2 regions of the Paenisporosarcina sp. FSL H8-0542 genome follow, and region 2 is predicted to be linked to the other one. Evidence: predicted binding sites of a transcription regulator. Region 2 holds the regulator's gene; the other holds the start of a gene.

The links. The regulator Rex, encoded in region 2, represses fermentation and respiration genes when NADH is low (regulators of the CRP and FNR family bind a similar motif). The targets are predictions, from matches to a motif close to TTGTGAAATATTTCACAA.
Region 1: the regulator Rex is predicted to act here: its motif matches at 5,981-5,998, upstream of MHH33_RS17525 (cytochrome C oxidase subunit II).

What each region holds. Positions count from the first base shown of each region.
Region 1 covers NZ_CP152050.1:3,498,130-3,505,777, forward strand. Annotated here, with positions in the region: gene MHH33_RS17510 (collagen-like protein) at 18-3,197, shown strand; gene MHH33_RS17515 (b(o/a)3-type cytochrome-c oxidase subunit 1) at 3,657-5,309, opposite strand; gene MHH33_RS17520 (cytochrome c oxidase subunit II) at 5,311-5,778, opposite strand; gene MHH33_RS17525 (cytochrome C oxidase subunit II) at 5,795-5,917, opposite strand; gene MHH33_RS17530 (Crp/Fnr family transcriptional regulator) at 6,185-6,880, opposite strand; gene rluF (23S rRNA pseudouridine(2604) synthase RluF) at 7,037-7,648, shown strand, end outside.
Region 2 covers NZ_CP152050.1:553,138-560,785, reverse strand. Annotated here, with positions in the region: gene MHH33_RS03030 (DUF2975 domain-containing protein) at 1-46, opposite strand, end outside; partial or broken gene MHH33_RS03025 (DUF3189 family protein) at 698-1,207, opposite strand; gene groL (chaperonin GroEL) at 1,554-3,182, opposite strand; gene groES (co-chaperone GroES) at 3,214-3,498, opposite strand; gene MHH33_RS03010 (type II CAAX endopeptidase family protein) at 3,694-4,425, shown strand; gene tatC (twin-arginine translocase subunit TatC) at 4,458-5,237, opposite strand; gene tatA (twin-arginine translocase TatA/TatE family subunit) at 5,259-5,453, opposite strand; gene MHH33_RS02995 (redox-sensing transcriptional repressor Rex) at 5,517-6,173, opposite strand; gene MHH33_RS02990 (ABC-F family ATP-binding cassette domain-containing protein) at 6,298-7,648, shown strand, end outside.

The DNA of each region.
Region 1 (7,648 bases), 680 kb from region 2:
AGAAAGGAGGTGAACTAATGAATAATTATAGAAAAAGAAGAAATTACAAAAGTATTCATCATAAAAATGAAATTGATAGAAATTTGAGGCATACACATAATCATAGTGAACATCAACATCATCATCATCATCATCAAGTACATGCTGAAAGCAACTATCATCATTCCGAAAATATTGATAAAGAAAAAGAATATAGCCATTCCAATGAATATAAATGGGATAGGGGGCCACAGGGACCTAGAGGACCTGCGGGACCGATGGGACCTGTTGGGCCTGCTGGGCCTGCTGCAATTGGACTTTCTGGAATTGACGGAGCTACTGGACCAATTGGACCTGCTGGGCCTCCTGGAACTGACGGAGCTACTGGACCGATGGGACCTGCTGGGCCTGCTGGAACCGACGGAGCTACTGGACCGATAGGACCTGCTGGCACTGACGGGGCTACTGGACCGATGGGACCTGCTGGGCCTGCTGGATCTGACGGAGCTACTGGACCGATCGGACCTGCTGGATCTGACGGAACTACTGGACCAATGGGACCTGCTGGATCTGACGGGGCTACTGGACCGATGGGACCTGCTGGATCTGACGGGGCTACTGGACCGATGGGACCTGCTGGATCTGACGGGGCTACTGGACCGATTGGACCTAGAGGACCTGCTGGAACTAGAGGACCTGCGGGACCTAGAGGACCGATTGGGCGTACTGGGGCTACTGGACCTGCTGGCGCTGCTGCAATTGGACGTGCTGGAACTGACGGAGCTACTGGACCAATGGGACCTGCTGGACCTGCTGGGCCTGCTGGAACTGACGGAGCTACTGGACCGATGGGACCTACTGGATCTGACGGGGCTACTGGACCAATGGGACCTGCTGGATCTGATGGAGCTACTGGACCAATGGGACCTACTGGATCTGACGGGGCTACTGGACCAATGGGACCTGCTGGATCTGACGGAGCTACTGGACCAATGGGACCTGCTGGATCTGACGGGGCTACTGGACCAATGGGACCTGCTGGACCTGCTGGATCTGACGGAGCTACTGGACCGATGGGACCTGCTGGATCTGACGGGGCTACTGGACCAATGGGATCTGACGGAGCTACTGGACCGATGGGACCTGCTGGATCTGACGGGGCTACTGGATCGATGGGACCTGCCGGGCCTGCTGGATCTGACGGAGCTACTGGACCGATGGGACCTGCTGGATCTGACGGGGCTACTGGACCGATGGGACCTACTGGGCCTAACGGCGCTACTGGGCCGATGGGACCTACTGGGGCTAACGGGGCTACTGGACCGATGGGACCTACTGGGGCTACCGGTGCTACTGGACTGATGGGACCTGCTGGATCAACAGGGCTAACTGGACCAATGGGGCCCGCTGGCGCTACTGGACCTGCTGGACCTGCTGGTGCTGATGGTGTAGATGGGGCTACTGGGCCAATGGGGGCTACTGGGGCTACCGGACCGATGGGACCTGCTGGCGCTGACGGGGCTATTGGAGCCAATGGGGCTACTGGACCAATGGGACCTGCTGGTGCTGACGGAGCCACTGGACCGATCGGACCTACTGGACCCGCTGGTGCTGACGGAGCCACTGGACCTACTGGACCTACTGGACCTGCCGGTGCTGACGGAGCCACTGGACCTACTGGAACTACTGGACCTGCCGGTGCTGATGGAGCTACTGGACCAATTGGACCTGCTGGACCTGCCGGTGCTGACGGAGCCACTGGAGCTACTGGACCTGCTGGTGCTGACGGAGCTACTGGACCAATTGGACCTGCTGGTGCTGATGGAGCCACTGGGGCTACTGGACCTGCTGGACCTGCCGGTGCTGACGGAGCCACTGGGGCTACTGGACCTGCTGGTGCTGACGGAGCTACTGGACCAATTGGACCTGCTGGACCTGCTGGTGCTGACGGAGCCACTGGGGCTACTGGACCTGCTGGTGCTGACGGAGCTACTGGACCTGCTGGACCTGCCGGTGCCGACGGAGCCACTGGGGCTACTGGACCTGCTGGTGATGACGGAGCTACTGGACCTGCTGGACCTGCCGGTGCTGACGGAGCCACTGGGGCTACTGGACCTGCTGGTGCTGACGGAGTCACTGGACCGATTGGACCTGCTGGTGCTGACGGGGCTACTGGACCGATTGGACCTTCAGGCGCTGACGGGGCTAATGGAGCTAATGGAGCTACTGGACCTGCTGGACCTGCCGGCGCTGACGGCGCTACTGGACCGATCGGACCTACTGGACCTGCTGGTGCTGACGGAGCCACTGGACCGATCGGACCTACTGGACCTGCTGGTGCTGACGGAGCCACTGGACCGATCGGACCTACTGGACCTGCCGGTGCTGACGGAGCCACTGGGCCGATCGGACCTACTGGACCTGCTGGCGCTGACGGAGCCACTGGACCTACTGGACCTGCCGGTGCTGACGGAGCCATTGGACCGATCGGACCTACTGGACCTGCTGGTGCTGACGGAGCCACTGGACCGATCGGACCTACTGGACCTGCCGGTGCTGACGGAGCTACTGGGCCGATCGGACCTACTGGACCTGCCGGTGCTGACGGTGCTAATGGGGCTACTGGAGCTACTGGACCTGCTGGACCTGCCGGCGCTGACGGCGCTACTGGACCTACTGGACCTACTGGTGCTACCGGTGCTACTGGACCTACTGGGCCTACTGGGCCTACTGGACCGGCCGGACCTACTGGGGCTACTGGGCCTGCTGGAACAGGAGGCATACTAGACTTTGCAGATTTTTATGCTTTGATGCCTGGTGATAATGCTACAACAGTTGGTGCAGGTGAAGATGTTGATTTCCCTCAAAATGGACCTACCTTAGCTGGATCAAGGATTACTCGTATCAGCGGTGATTCATTTAATTTGTCAGCTATTGGAACTTATCAAGTTTTATTTCAAGTGAGCATAACAGAAGCTGGGCAACTAGTTTTAACTCTTGATTCGGGATCGGGATCCACTGAATTACCTTATACTGTAGTCGGTCGTGCAACCGGCACTACTCAGATAGTAGGGATGGCATTAGTGCAAACAAATGTCACTAATTCAATCATCACCGTACGAAATCCTCAAAGTGCATCCACTGCACTGACAATTACTCCTACCGCTGGAGGATCAGAGCCTGTATCAGCTCATCTTGTTATTACACAAATTGGATAATGAGAAAAAATTCTAGACTTTCAAAAAAAGCTTCCATCCCGGGAGCTTTTTTTATTGTTTATTAACGCAAGAAGCTACACTTTTTTAATCATAAGGAGCCCTGTTTCTGTTTCTGCATAGCTACTCTAGCTTCGAAACATGATTAAAAAATCAACAGTAAAAGTAGACAGAGTCAATCGTAAAAACATGAAACTAGTAATAGATTTCACGATTCAATGTTTATAATATCCAGTTCATTTTTAACTTGCTCTTTTCTAAAAATACTTTTTGTTAGTCATCAATAGGACAAAGTTACATATCATTGTCCGACAAATTAAAAAAAGGTTTGCGGCGAACTCTTTCGCTACAAACCTCATTTTAACCTTATTCTTCTATTTCATTAACTTCCACTAACATTCCGACCACTAAAGTAATTACAACAAAGAAACATATCAGCATTAAGACCATTTCATTCAACTCCTACCATGTTTTGAATCCTTCTGAACCAGGAGGTGCATGGTGAATCATGCCAGTTAGCGGTATAGCATAGGCGATAATGATTAATGCGAATGCGATGCCAATCCAAATCCACCAGTTTTCCAAAAATTTCGGTGTGTTTTCTTTGTCACTTTCCGCCATTGGAAACTCGACAAAGTCTTCTTCACGTACAGCTTTTGGTGATAAAAACATCGACATCACGACGATATAAATCATGATCATGGCAGATAGGAATAAAATGCTACCTCCAATTGCCATCGTTACATGATTCGTAATTATCCCATCAAACCATTCCATTGCGGAAGGATGATTATTGTAATTGGAATATGCAGTGCGTCTCGGTGCTCCCAGAAGACCTAAAATATGTTGCGAAGTGGACATTAAGAGCATACCGATAGTCCATGTAATAATTTGAATGAATCCTAGCTTTTGCATAGACTTTGAGAATTTACGTCCTGTTAAGTATGGAATTAACCAAAATGTCAGCCCCATAAAAGTCATCGCTACAGGTGTCCCAACAGTAATGTGGAAATGTCCGACGATCCATAATGTGTTGTGGACGACTTCGTTTAATTGGAAACTTGCGTTGATGATTCCGCCCGCTCCACCAGGAATAAAGAAAGCCATTGCTATAAAAATTGATGTAAAGCGAACGTCTTTCCAAGGAAGTTTCGTGAACCAGCCGAATAATCCTTTCCCTCCTTTTTTACGTCCTGAAATCTCGAATGTCGCAAACATAGAAAACGCCGTCATTAAAGATGGAATAATAACCATGAATGTCAACACGACTTGAAGGAACTTCCAGAAGTTCGAAATCCCTGGTTCCGTTAATTGGTGATGGAACCCTACTGGAATAGAGAAAAGAATGAATAATACAAATGACAAACGAGCCAATGAATCACTGAAAACTTTCGTTCCAATTAGTTTCGGAACTATTACATACCACGCCATATAAGCTGGCAACAACCAGAAATACACAAGCGGATGACCGAAATACCAGAACAAAGAGCGACTTAGTTCCACGTTAATCGTATCTACCCAGCCAAACGCCCAAGGGATGTATTGAAATAGAACTGTGGCTACCACACCTAGACAAGCGATGATCCACAGGATGATTGTCGTAATGGTCATGAAAGCAAATAGTGGACTTAATTGTCCTTTATGTTTTTTTCTCCAGACGAGATAATGTCCTACCAATGCAAAACTATTAATCCATGTACCTACTACAAACAATGCCAATCCTACATAATACCAACCACTTGCTTTCAACGGAGCATAGAACGTATATAGAACTGAAGCTTCCCCAGAAATAATCATAGCTGTTGCTAAAATAGTGCCGATTGTTGTGACTGCAAAACCAATCCAGGAAACGCGTCGAACTTTTGGACCGAAGCTTCCAAGGCTTTTACTCATACCAGTAATAAAGAAACCGAAAATGAAATAAGTAGTAAATATAAGTGCAAGCAATACGCCATGTGCCGTTAATATTTGATAATAATCCAACCAACTAGGTAATTGGAGAGCATCGTTTCGTATGAAAACTTGTAATAATCCGCATAATGTTCCAATCAGAAATGCGATGTATGCAACTCCGATATTCCATAAAGCCAACTTACGATCTTGTGCAGCAATCATCTTAATACACCTCTATTTCTGTGGACATCATGTGGTGACCGGCACCACAGTATTCATTACAAAGAATTAAATATTTACCTGGTTTATCGAATGTATAAGATTTTGTTGTAATCCGACCTGGAACCACCATCATATTTACTTTCGTATTATCAATCGTAAAACTATGAACTACGTCTGTACTAGTTAATTTAAAAATGATTTCTTTTCCTGCAGGTACCTTAAGTTCCGGAGCATTGTATCCGAACGCCAATGCCACAATTGCAACCTGGTACGTATCGTCATCTATCTGAGTAACGCCAGGGTGATCAAATGGCGCAGTTTCATTTACTTTTTTAGGATCAATTGTATCCATTCCTCCCGATGGTGTGTGGCCGTGAGAGAATGCGCTTACTCCGACTATACTTAAAAACACGATTAATGAGACTAGGCCAAATACAAGCCAAATCTTTTCATATTTATGAAAATGCATTTAAATCTACTCCTTTTCATCTTGCTACATACATGAAATAAACGACAAACCACATGACGATAATAATGATGCCGACTGAAAATACACTGATCAGCGTTCCTTTTAAGTTCAACTCTGGCGATTGATTTTTTTTACTCAATCTCATTCACCTCTTTACGTTTTTATAACTTATATTCAGCGTAGGCCATTCATGGTTTAGGGACTGTGATATAAGTCACACTCGAAGGATTATTTACAGTGAGTGTCGATAATTTGTCAAAATTGGAATAGGGCTATGGAGTAAATCGAGGGTGATTGAATTTAATCGGAATGGAACTCAGTTTAATCGGCATCAAACCCGTCTTAATCGGTTTCGCCCATTTTGTCCCACAAAAAAAGCGATTTACCTTTGAGGTAAATCACTTCTTTAATCAATTTTACAAAAAGCAATTGGGCAGTTTTCGCAATTGATTTCTTCTTTTAAATAATCAAGGTCGTGTATCAGCATCTTTCCATCCACCGTGGAAAGTATGTTTTGCTTTTTTAAGTCACTCAGCAGTCTATTCACCACTTCACGTGTCATGCCGCAAAAATTAGCAAGTTCTTGATTGGTAAGCGTCATGTCGATCATGATGCCCTTTTCGTTAGGTACTCCATAGCTATTCGTCATGCGAATCAACGTTGAGTAAAGCGCTCCTTTTTTCCCATGCAATAGGAGATCACGGAATTTCGTCTGTGTTTTTTGGTGATTGATACCCATCCACTTCATAAAGGAAACGGCAAGCTTGGCATTATGGGTCAGCTCTTCTTCCAGATCGTCGACACTTATCTTGATGCATTCTACATCTTCCATGACCTTGGCATCCAACATATATTTGGCTGATTCGGCAAAGAGCGTAAATTCCCCAACGAACTGATTGCGTCCACAAATCCTTAACGTCAATTCTCGACCTTCAGGTGTAACTTTCCCAATTTGAACTTTTCCGGTTCGGATGAAGTATATCCCTTTGATGGGGTCGCCCTCTTGGAACAAATAAGAGTCTTTATTATACGTTTTCACAATGTGTCGTATGGAAAGCAACTCTTTCAGTTCAACGGACGTATCAACCATCCCTTTTTTCAATCAAAACACTCCTTTCTTCGTTTTCTCTTGGGTAAAGAGTACCATAGAACCTTTTCTATTGGATAGTACCATCTGCACGATTGAGATTCCCCTTCCATCTCATATAGGAGTTCATTATGGGGTATAATTAACATACTAAATGAAGCAGGTGATGATATGCGCATAAATAAATTTTTAAGTGAAGCTGGTATTGTCTCAAGACGCGGTGCTGATAAATGGATAGAAGACGGACGCATTACGATCAATGGGAAAAAAGCTGAACTTGGGAGCAAAGTAGAGCCTGGAGACGATGTGCGTGCCGATGGCAAACCGGTAAAACATGAAGAGCCCTATGTCTACATCGCTCTTAATAAACCCGTAGGCATTACTAGCACAACGGAACGACATATTAAAGGAAATATCGTTGATTTCGTCAATCATCCTTTACGTATTTTTCATATCGGCCGACTCGATAAAGATTCACATGGATTGATTTTATTGACCAACGATGGAGATATTGTAAACGAAATATTGCGGGCTGAAAATGAGCATGAAAAAGAATACATCGTTAAAGTGGACAAACCTGTTACACAGGATTTTGTTAAACAAATGTCTGAAGGCGTAGAGATTTTAGACACCAAAACATTACCTTGTAAAGTAGAAAAACTCTCTTCTCAAATGTTTAAAATTACGCTAACACAAGGATTGAACCGTCAAATCCGCCGCATGTGTACAGCACTGGGTTACGAAGTCAAAGGTTTGCAACGTATTCGAATCATGAATATTCAT
Region 2 (7,648 bases):
CCATAAGAAAAATAACTACCTTTAAAAAGAGTGTTTCTCGTTTCATATAAAGCACCTCTCCTATTTATCTTCAATTTGATTTTAACAGGATATTTATCGTTTCACAATAAATTATTATCCTTTCCAATTCTATTCTTGCTGTTATATAAATATTCCTTTAATTTCAGACAATGAAAAAGCATTCCCCTTTGAATGACATCAGTATTCGAGCTAAAGAAATAAAAAAGAGGCATCACATAAACTTGAACAATTTATGTGAAGCCTCTAATCATATATACTATGTTAGCAAAATTACATTACAATATCCGCTGCTCTTCTACCTAACTTAAGATGTCTAGTGGTGAATTGTTGAAACTGATCCTTTGTAGTCAATACTGTAAGAATAGAACTTAAGAACAGAGCAATATAGTTTACATACTTATCTATATTTAAGCCTAATATAAAAGTTACGCTTGTAGCTGTAATAACCATTTTTAACTTATGCCATAAAGCTTTCATCACTCAATATAAACATCTCGATTTAATTACTTAAGTATAAATTCAACCTTGAGGTATTAGATTCCTTTTAATAATGAGCTTAAAAAATACACCTCAACTAGTGTTAACGATGTTGCGCATAATGTTCCAACTGTAAACAAACAATCTCTTACATGCTAAAGAATTTTTTTATAACAGAAATAAATAAAATTAAAAAGTATTACTTATATTCGTTATTTTCTAAAATAATCACTTGATCCTTATTGTTTTGGGCTATTTGTTTTGTATTTTCTACCAGCCGAAAAATATTATCACAACATTGTTTTGCACCAATAACTAATAATGGCACACCAATAAAATCAATTTTTAATCCTCTAGAAAAAAAACCCCCAATCGACATCGCTAATGGTACAGTGGGTGATGTATTGGAGAAGATTATTTGTTCATGAAATTGATGTTTACTTTGAATCAATGAAATTAAATTTTTCATTGCTGGAACAACGAGTTTAGAAGATTTTCGACCTATTGTATACACTGAGTCTCCATTTTCATCTATCCCATGGAAAATGATGTTTCCAAAATCCTTTTTAGTTAACTTATTGAAATAGTTTACACTTAATATTTCTTCTTTTGTCAGTTCTCGTTCTGATTGGATAATTTCTTTTAAATGATATGCAGCTGCCAGAGCTGTAGTATGAGTTCCACCATAGTCATTTTATATATAAATCACAATATCATCCTTTGAATTGTTTTCTTAGATTATTATGGGCATTAAATCTAAATCTAAATCTAAACTCAATTCTATTGATTAACAATTAATAAATTTACATAAAAAGCAACGCTAGCTTATGCTGCGTTTAATATTCTGAGAGCGAAATAAAAGGAACGTCCGGGTAGAAGTTCCTTTTAATTTCTACACATAACTAAGGATAGAAAAAAAAGAGGCTTCTCAAAAGTTCAGTGAACTCATGAAAAGCCTCTCAAAATCAACTACAAATTAAAATCACGGCACCATTCCGGCACCAAAAACTTTCAAGTCTTAAAAGCATTGATATATCAACATTTTCGAGACTATATTACATCATGCCGCCCATTCCGCCCATGTCAGGCATACCGCCGCCTGCATTTTTGTCTGGGATTTCCGCTACTACAGCTTCAGTAGTTAGGAACATGGCTGCTACAGATGCTGCGTTTTGAAGTGCAGAACGAGTAACTTTAGTTGGATCCACGATACCCGCTTCCATCATGTTCACCCATTCGCCGTTTGCTGCGTTGAAACCAATACCGATTTCTTCACGTTTCAAACGATCCACAATGATTGAACCTTCAAGACCTGCGTTGTTTGCGATTTGACGAACTGGCTCTTCAAGAGCACGAAGAACAATTTTCACACCAGTTGCAACGTCACCTGTTGCATCTGAAGTTACTTCCACAACTTTGTTGTAGACGTTAACTAGTGCAGTACCACCACCAGAAACGATACCTTCTTCAACAGCCGCACGTGTAGAGTTCAGTGCATCTTCAATGCGAAGTTTACGCTCTTTTAGTTCTGTTTCAGTTGCTGCACCGACTTTAATCACGGCAACACCACCTGAAAGTTTTGCTAAACGTTCTTGTAATTTTTCTTTATCGAATTCAGAAGTAGTATCTTCTAATTGTGAACGGATTTGGCTTACGCGACCCGAAATTTTTTCTGGTTGGCCAGCACCTTCAACGATTGTTGTGTTTTCTTTCGTTACCACAACTTTCGCTGCGCGACCTAATTGAGTGATGTTAGCAGACTTCAAGTCTAAACCAAGTTCCTCAGTGATTACTTCGCCACCTGTAAGAACCGCGATGTCTTCCAACATAGCTTTACGACGGTCGCCGAATCCAGGTGCTTTTACAGCAACTGCATTGAATGTGCCACGTAATTTGTTCACTACTAATGTAGCTAAAGCTTCGCCTTCAACGTCTTCAGCAATCAAGATCAATGGTTTACCTTGTTGAACCACTTGTTCTAATACTGGAAGAATCTCTTGAATGCTTGTAATTTTTTTGTCAGTGATCAAGATATATGGATTTTCTAAAATAGCTTCCATTTTCTCTGAATCCGTAACCATGTATGGAGATGCGTAACCGCGATCAAACTGCATACCTTCCACTACATCAAGCTCTGTTGTGAATCCTTTAGATTCTTCAATTGTGATAACGCCATCGTTTCCAACGCGTTCCATTGCTTCCGCAATCAATTGACCAACTTCTTCGTCAGCAGCAGAAATAGATGCTACTTGAGCAATCGATTCTTTGCCTTCGATTTCTTTAGAGATTTCTTTTAACTCAGTAACTGCAGCAGCAACCGCTTTTTCGATACCTTTACGGATACCGACTGGGTTAGCGCCAGCTGTTACGTTTTTCAAGCCTTCGCGAATCATCGCTTGTGCAAGAACTGTTGCCGTAGTTGTACCGTCACCCGCGATTTCATTTGTTTTAGAAGCTACCTCAGCTACAAGCTTAGCGCCCATGTTTTCAAATGGATCTTCAAGTTCGATCTCTTTTGCAATCGTTACACCATCGTTAGTAATAAGTGGTGAACCGAATTTTTTCTCAAGAACGACGTTACGTCCTTTTGGTCCAAGCGTTACTTTTACAGCATCCGCCAATTTATCTACACCACGAAGCATCAAACTGCGTGCGTCTTCACTGAATTTAATTTCTTTTGCCATTTTGTAAACCCTCCTAAAATATGTTTAAGTATTAGCCTACAATTGCTAAAATATCATTTTCACGTAAAATCAAGAATTCATTACCTTCAAATTTCACTTCAGTACCTGCGTATTTAGAGAAGATGATTTTGTCGCCTTCTTTTACATCCAACTCAACACGTGTGCCGTTATCCAGTACACGACCAGTTCCTACAGCAACTACTTTGCCTTCCTGCGGCTTCTCTTTAGCAGAGTCTGGAAGTACGATACCGAATGCAGTTTTTTCCTCAGCTTCGATTAATTCGATTACAATACGATCGCCTAATGGTTTTAACAAGTGAAACAACCTCCTTGAATGGTAGTAATTATTTTATTAGCACTCTCTCTTCTTGAGTGCTAACACAATTCCTATCATAATGAATCACTCACATTTTTGCAAGTGGGAACATACAGATTTTTTGTATTCTTTGCGAGGACTCACGAAAAACAATACAATAGGAAGAGAACTTCTTTTGATGAAAGGAAACTATCTGTGAAAAATAACAAAACAGCGTTTTATCTCATATTGACTTACATCGTAATGCAACTGTCTGGCGCCTTATTTGCTCCCCTCATTTTCAGCTATTTGAAAGGTCAGGAAGGCATGGAAATCGAGCAAGCCAAGTTATTAGCAAGTGGCTGGTGGGTGTTCCTGAGCATGGCAGTGGCCACACTTATTGTTTTACTAATCATCCGTAAAGATGGTGCTTTTTTAAATCACTTAAAGGGTAAAAAGAGTTCTGTCCCCGCTTCGATTCTTTGGGGAATTGCCGGTTTCTTTATGGTTCTCTTCGGACAAGCCATTGCATCGCTTATTGAACAATCCTTTGGCATCGAGCAGGGATCCGAAAATACCGCTTCACTAATACAAATTGCCGAAGCAGTGCCAATGGCGATTTTTGCGATTGCCTTGTTTGCCCCTATTCTTGAAGAACTGATTTTCAGACGGGTCATTTTCGGTAACCTTGTCCAAAAAACAAATTTCTTCATTGCAGGTGCAGTGAGTGCCATCGTATTTGCGATTATCCATTTTGATTTCACACACCTTTTACTCTATGCCGTGTCAGGATTTATATTCGCATTTTTATACTATAAAACTAGACGAATTTTGACTTCGATCATCTCCCATATGCTGTTGAATGGGTTTGTTGTATTGATTCAATTAAATATGGAGAACATTGAACGCTATCAAAAGTATTTAGAATCACTATCCAATTCACAATAATAAAAGCACTAAAAGCAAAAAGCCTTCCACCATTATAGAGGTGGAAGGCTTTCATTTTGGCGTTTCGCTTCTTCGATTTTTTGAAGAGCTTCTGCCTTTATATATTTGCGATAGCCTATTTTGGCTATGACAATGCTGAATTCAAACAGCAAGATGAGCGGAAGTGTAACCAAAACGTGCGACATAATATCTGGTGGCGTTAAAATATCCGCAACCACCACAAGCACAAGGTAAATATACTTGCGATACTTGGTCAGCATCATCGGTGTCAAAATCCCTAATCGGGTCAGGAACAGCAAGATAACCGGCATTTGGAAAACAAAACCGAATGGAATGGTCAATTGAAACAGGAATTCGAAGTATTCATTGATCCCGATTGTCTGCACAATGTTCAGATCAGCTGATAAGTCAGCCATGAAATGGATGACAAATGGGAATACGACATAGTAGGAAAATGAAACCCCTGCTATAAATAACAAAAAGATAAACGGAATGTAGCTAAGAGTTGCCGTTCGCTCTTTTTGATAGAGTCCTGGAGAAATGAATGCCCAAATTTGATATAAAATGAGTGGGGATGTCATGACTATTGCCAAAACCATCATTACGGAAATTAATATTTTAAATGGATCCGTAATTTTAAATGCATTCAATGTTATGTTGCGTGCTTCTTCACTTACCTGCAAAAATTCTATCAGTGGGCCAGCCAGAAAATAGCTGATGATCACTGCTATAACAAAGAAAACGACGATTATCATCAGTCGTTTTCTTAATTCAATAATATGCTCAACTGTAGTCATGTCTCTTTCTTCCATCAGAAAAACACCCTAACGTACTTACTTATCTTCTTCTATCTTTTTCTTCTTTTTATGATCGTCATCTTCGTCGTCATCGACTAGACCTCTTGTTGCATTTTTGAATTCGCGAAGCGAACTGCCGAATGCTCGTCCCAGTTCAGGAAGCTTTTTCGGACCAAATACAAGTAAAGCCACTACCACAATCAATAAAATACTCAATGGACCTGTAGGCATGATAGGCACCTCCTCGTGTCTATATTTATTTTAACGCATTTTTGCTTAGTTTGCTAATTGCTTCTATGAATTATGTGTGAACGTTTCTTCATCCTGTTTAATGAAGTAAATCAGTGTTTGCAGCTCTACGGACAAATCAATTGTATGAACACGTATCGTATCAGGGACAGTCAGACGAATCGGTGTGAAGTTCAAAATCCCTTTTACGGATGTTTTCGTTAATCGGTCCGTTACTTCCTGCGCTGCTCGTGAAGGTACGGTTAAAATCACGAGTTCGATTCCGTATTCCTGTATTTTTTCTTCTAGCTTGCTAGGCTCGAAGATCGGGATGTCACTAAGCATCATCCCATCTTCCGTTGCACTTGTATCAAATGCCAATACGATTCGGGTGTTATGATTTTTATGGAAGTTGTATTTCAGAAATGCCGTCCCTAAACTACCTACACCTATTAATGCGACATTCGTTTCTTCATCCTGATCGAGTGTTTGACGGAAAAATGCCAACAGATTTGGCACATCATAGCCGTAGCCTTTTTTGCCTAACGCACCAAAATGTGAAAAGTCCCGGCGAATAGTTGCTGAATCTATTTTCATCGCTTCACTCAGTTCCTGTGAAGATACCCTTTTCTTCCCTGCGTTCGAGAAGTTTTGGATGAATCGGTAATAGAGAGGTAATCTTTTAGTTGTAGCTTGTGGAATTTTAAGCGGTTCTTGTTTCATGCCGTTCCTCCTGCATTCAAGCGAAATCGCTTTCATCTTACATGAGTAGATGAGAGAAGTAAAGTTCAGTCGTTGCATGAGTTCCTGGCATCCATTAAACTAAGTGAGAACTGAGGTGGAATTCATGATTGTCTTACAAGTGAATCAATTATATAAATCGTTTGTCGTCGATGAAATATTAAGCGGTGTCAAACTTGAAATCAACCATCGTGACCGTGTGGCTTTAGTCGGACGAAACGGTGCCGGAAAGTCGACACTCCTGAAAATTATTGCAGGTGAAATGTCGTATGACTCTGGAGAAATCATCATTCCTAAAGGCACAAAAGTCGGTTATATGGAACAGCATGCAGGCATTGACTCCGACTTATCTATTTGGGACGAAATGATGACCATTTTTGAGCATCACCGGGCTGCTGAAAGAGAATTGCGTTCCCTGGAACAGCAAATGGCGAATCCCGAAGTATATGAAAACGCTGAGTCTTATGCGCGTATCATGTCTGACTATGACAATAAACAAGTGGCATTCAAAGACTCCGGTGGCTATCAGTATGAAGCGGATACCCGCTCCGTCCTCCACGGAATGCAATTCTTCCCTGAAGAATACACAAAACCAATTCAATCGCTATCGGGTGGTCAAAAAACTCGACTGGCATTGGCTAAATTATTATTAACGAAGCCAGATTTACTGATTCTTGATGAGCCGACGAATCATCTGGACATCGATACGCTCAGCTGGCTGGAGCGTTATCTTCAAGGATATCCTGGTGCGATACTTATCGTTTCGCATGACCGTTACTTCCTTGATCAAGTCGTGAACTTTGTATATGAAGTTTCTCGTCACAAAGTGAAACGTTTTGTAGGTAATTATAGTGCTTACTTGGATGAAAAGGCCAAGACGTACGAACGTGATATGAAAACATTTGATAAGCAACAAGAGGAAAAAGCTAAACTTGAAGATTTTGTTCAACGTAACCTTGCACGGGCTTCCACGACTAAGATGGCACAGTCGCGTCGCAAAGTATTGGAGAAAACGGATTGGATGGATTCGCCGGACGGGGATGAAAAATCTGCGAATTTCGGATTTTCTATTGACCGTCAAAGTGGCAATGACGTCTTGAAAGTGCAGGATGTAACAGTCGGTTATTCTGGGAAACCTGTCTCTCAGGACGTCAATCTCCGTGTATTCCGTGAAGACCGCATCGCCCTGGTCGGACCGAACGGTGTCGGGAAATCCACTTTACTGAAAACGGTGGTTAAGGATATCCCACCGATAGTTGGATCCATACATTACGGGACCAATGTTCAATTCGGTTACTATGACCAGGAACAGGCAAAATTGACGGGAACTCGCTCCGTACTGAGAGAATTGTGGGACGAATGGCCATTAATGAATGAGAAAGATGTCCGGAATGTGTTAGGACGATTCCTGTTCAGTGGTGATGATGTGACTAAATCGATTTCTTCATTATCAGGCG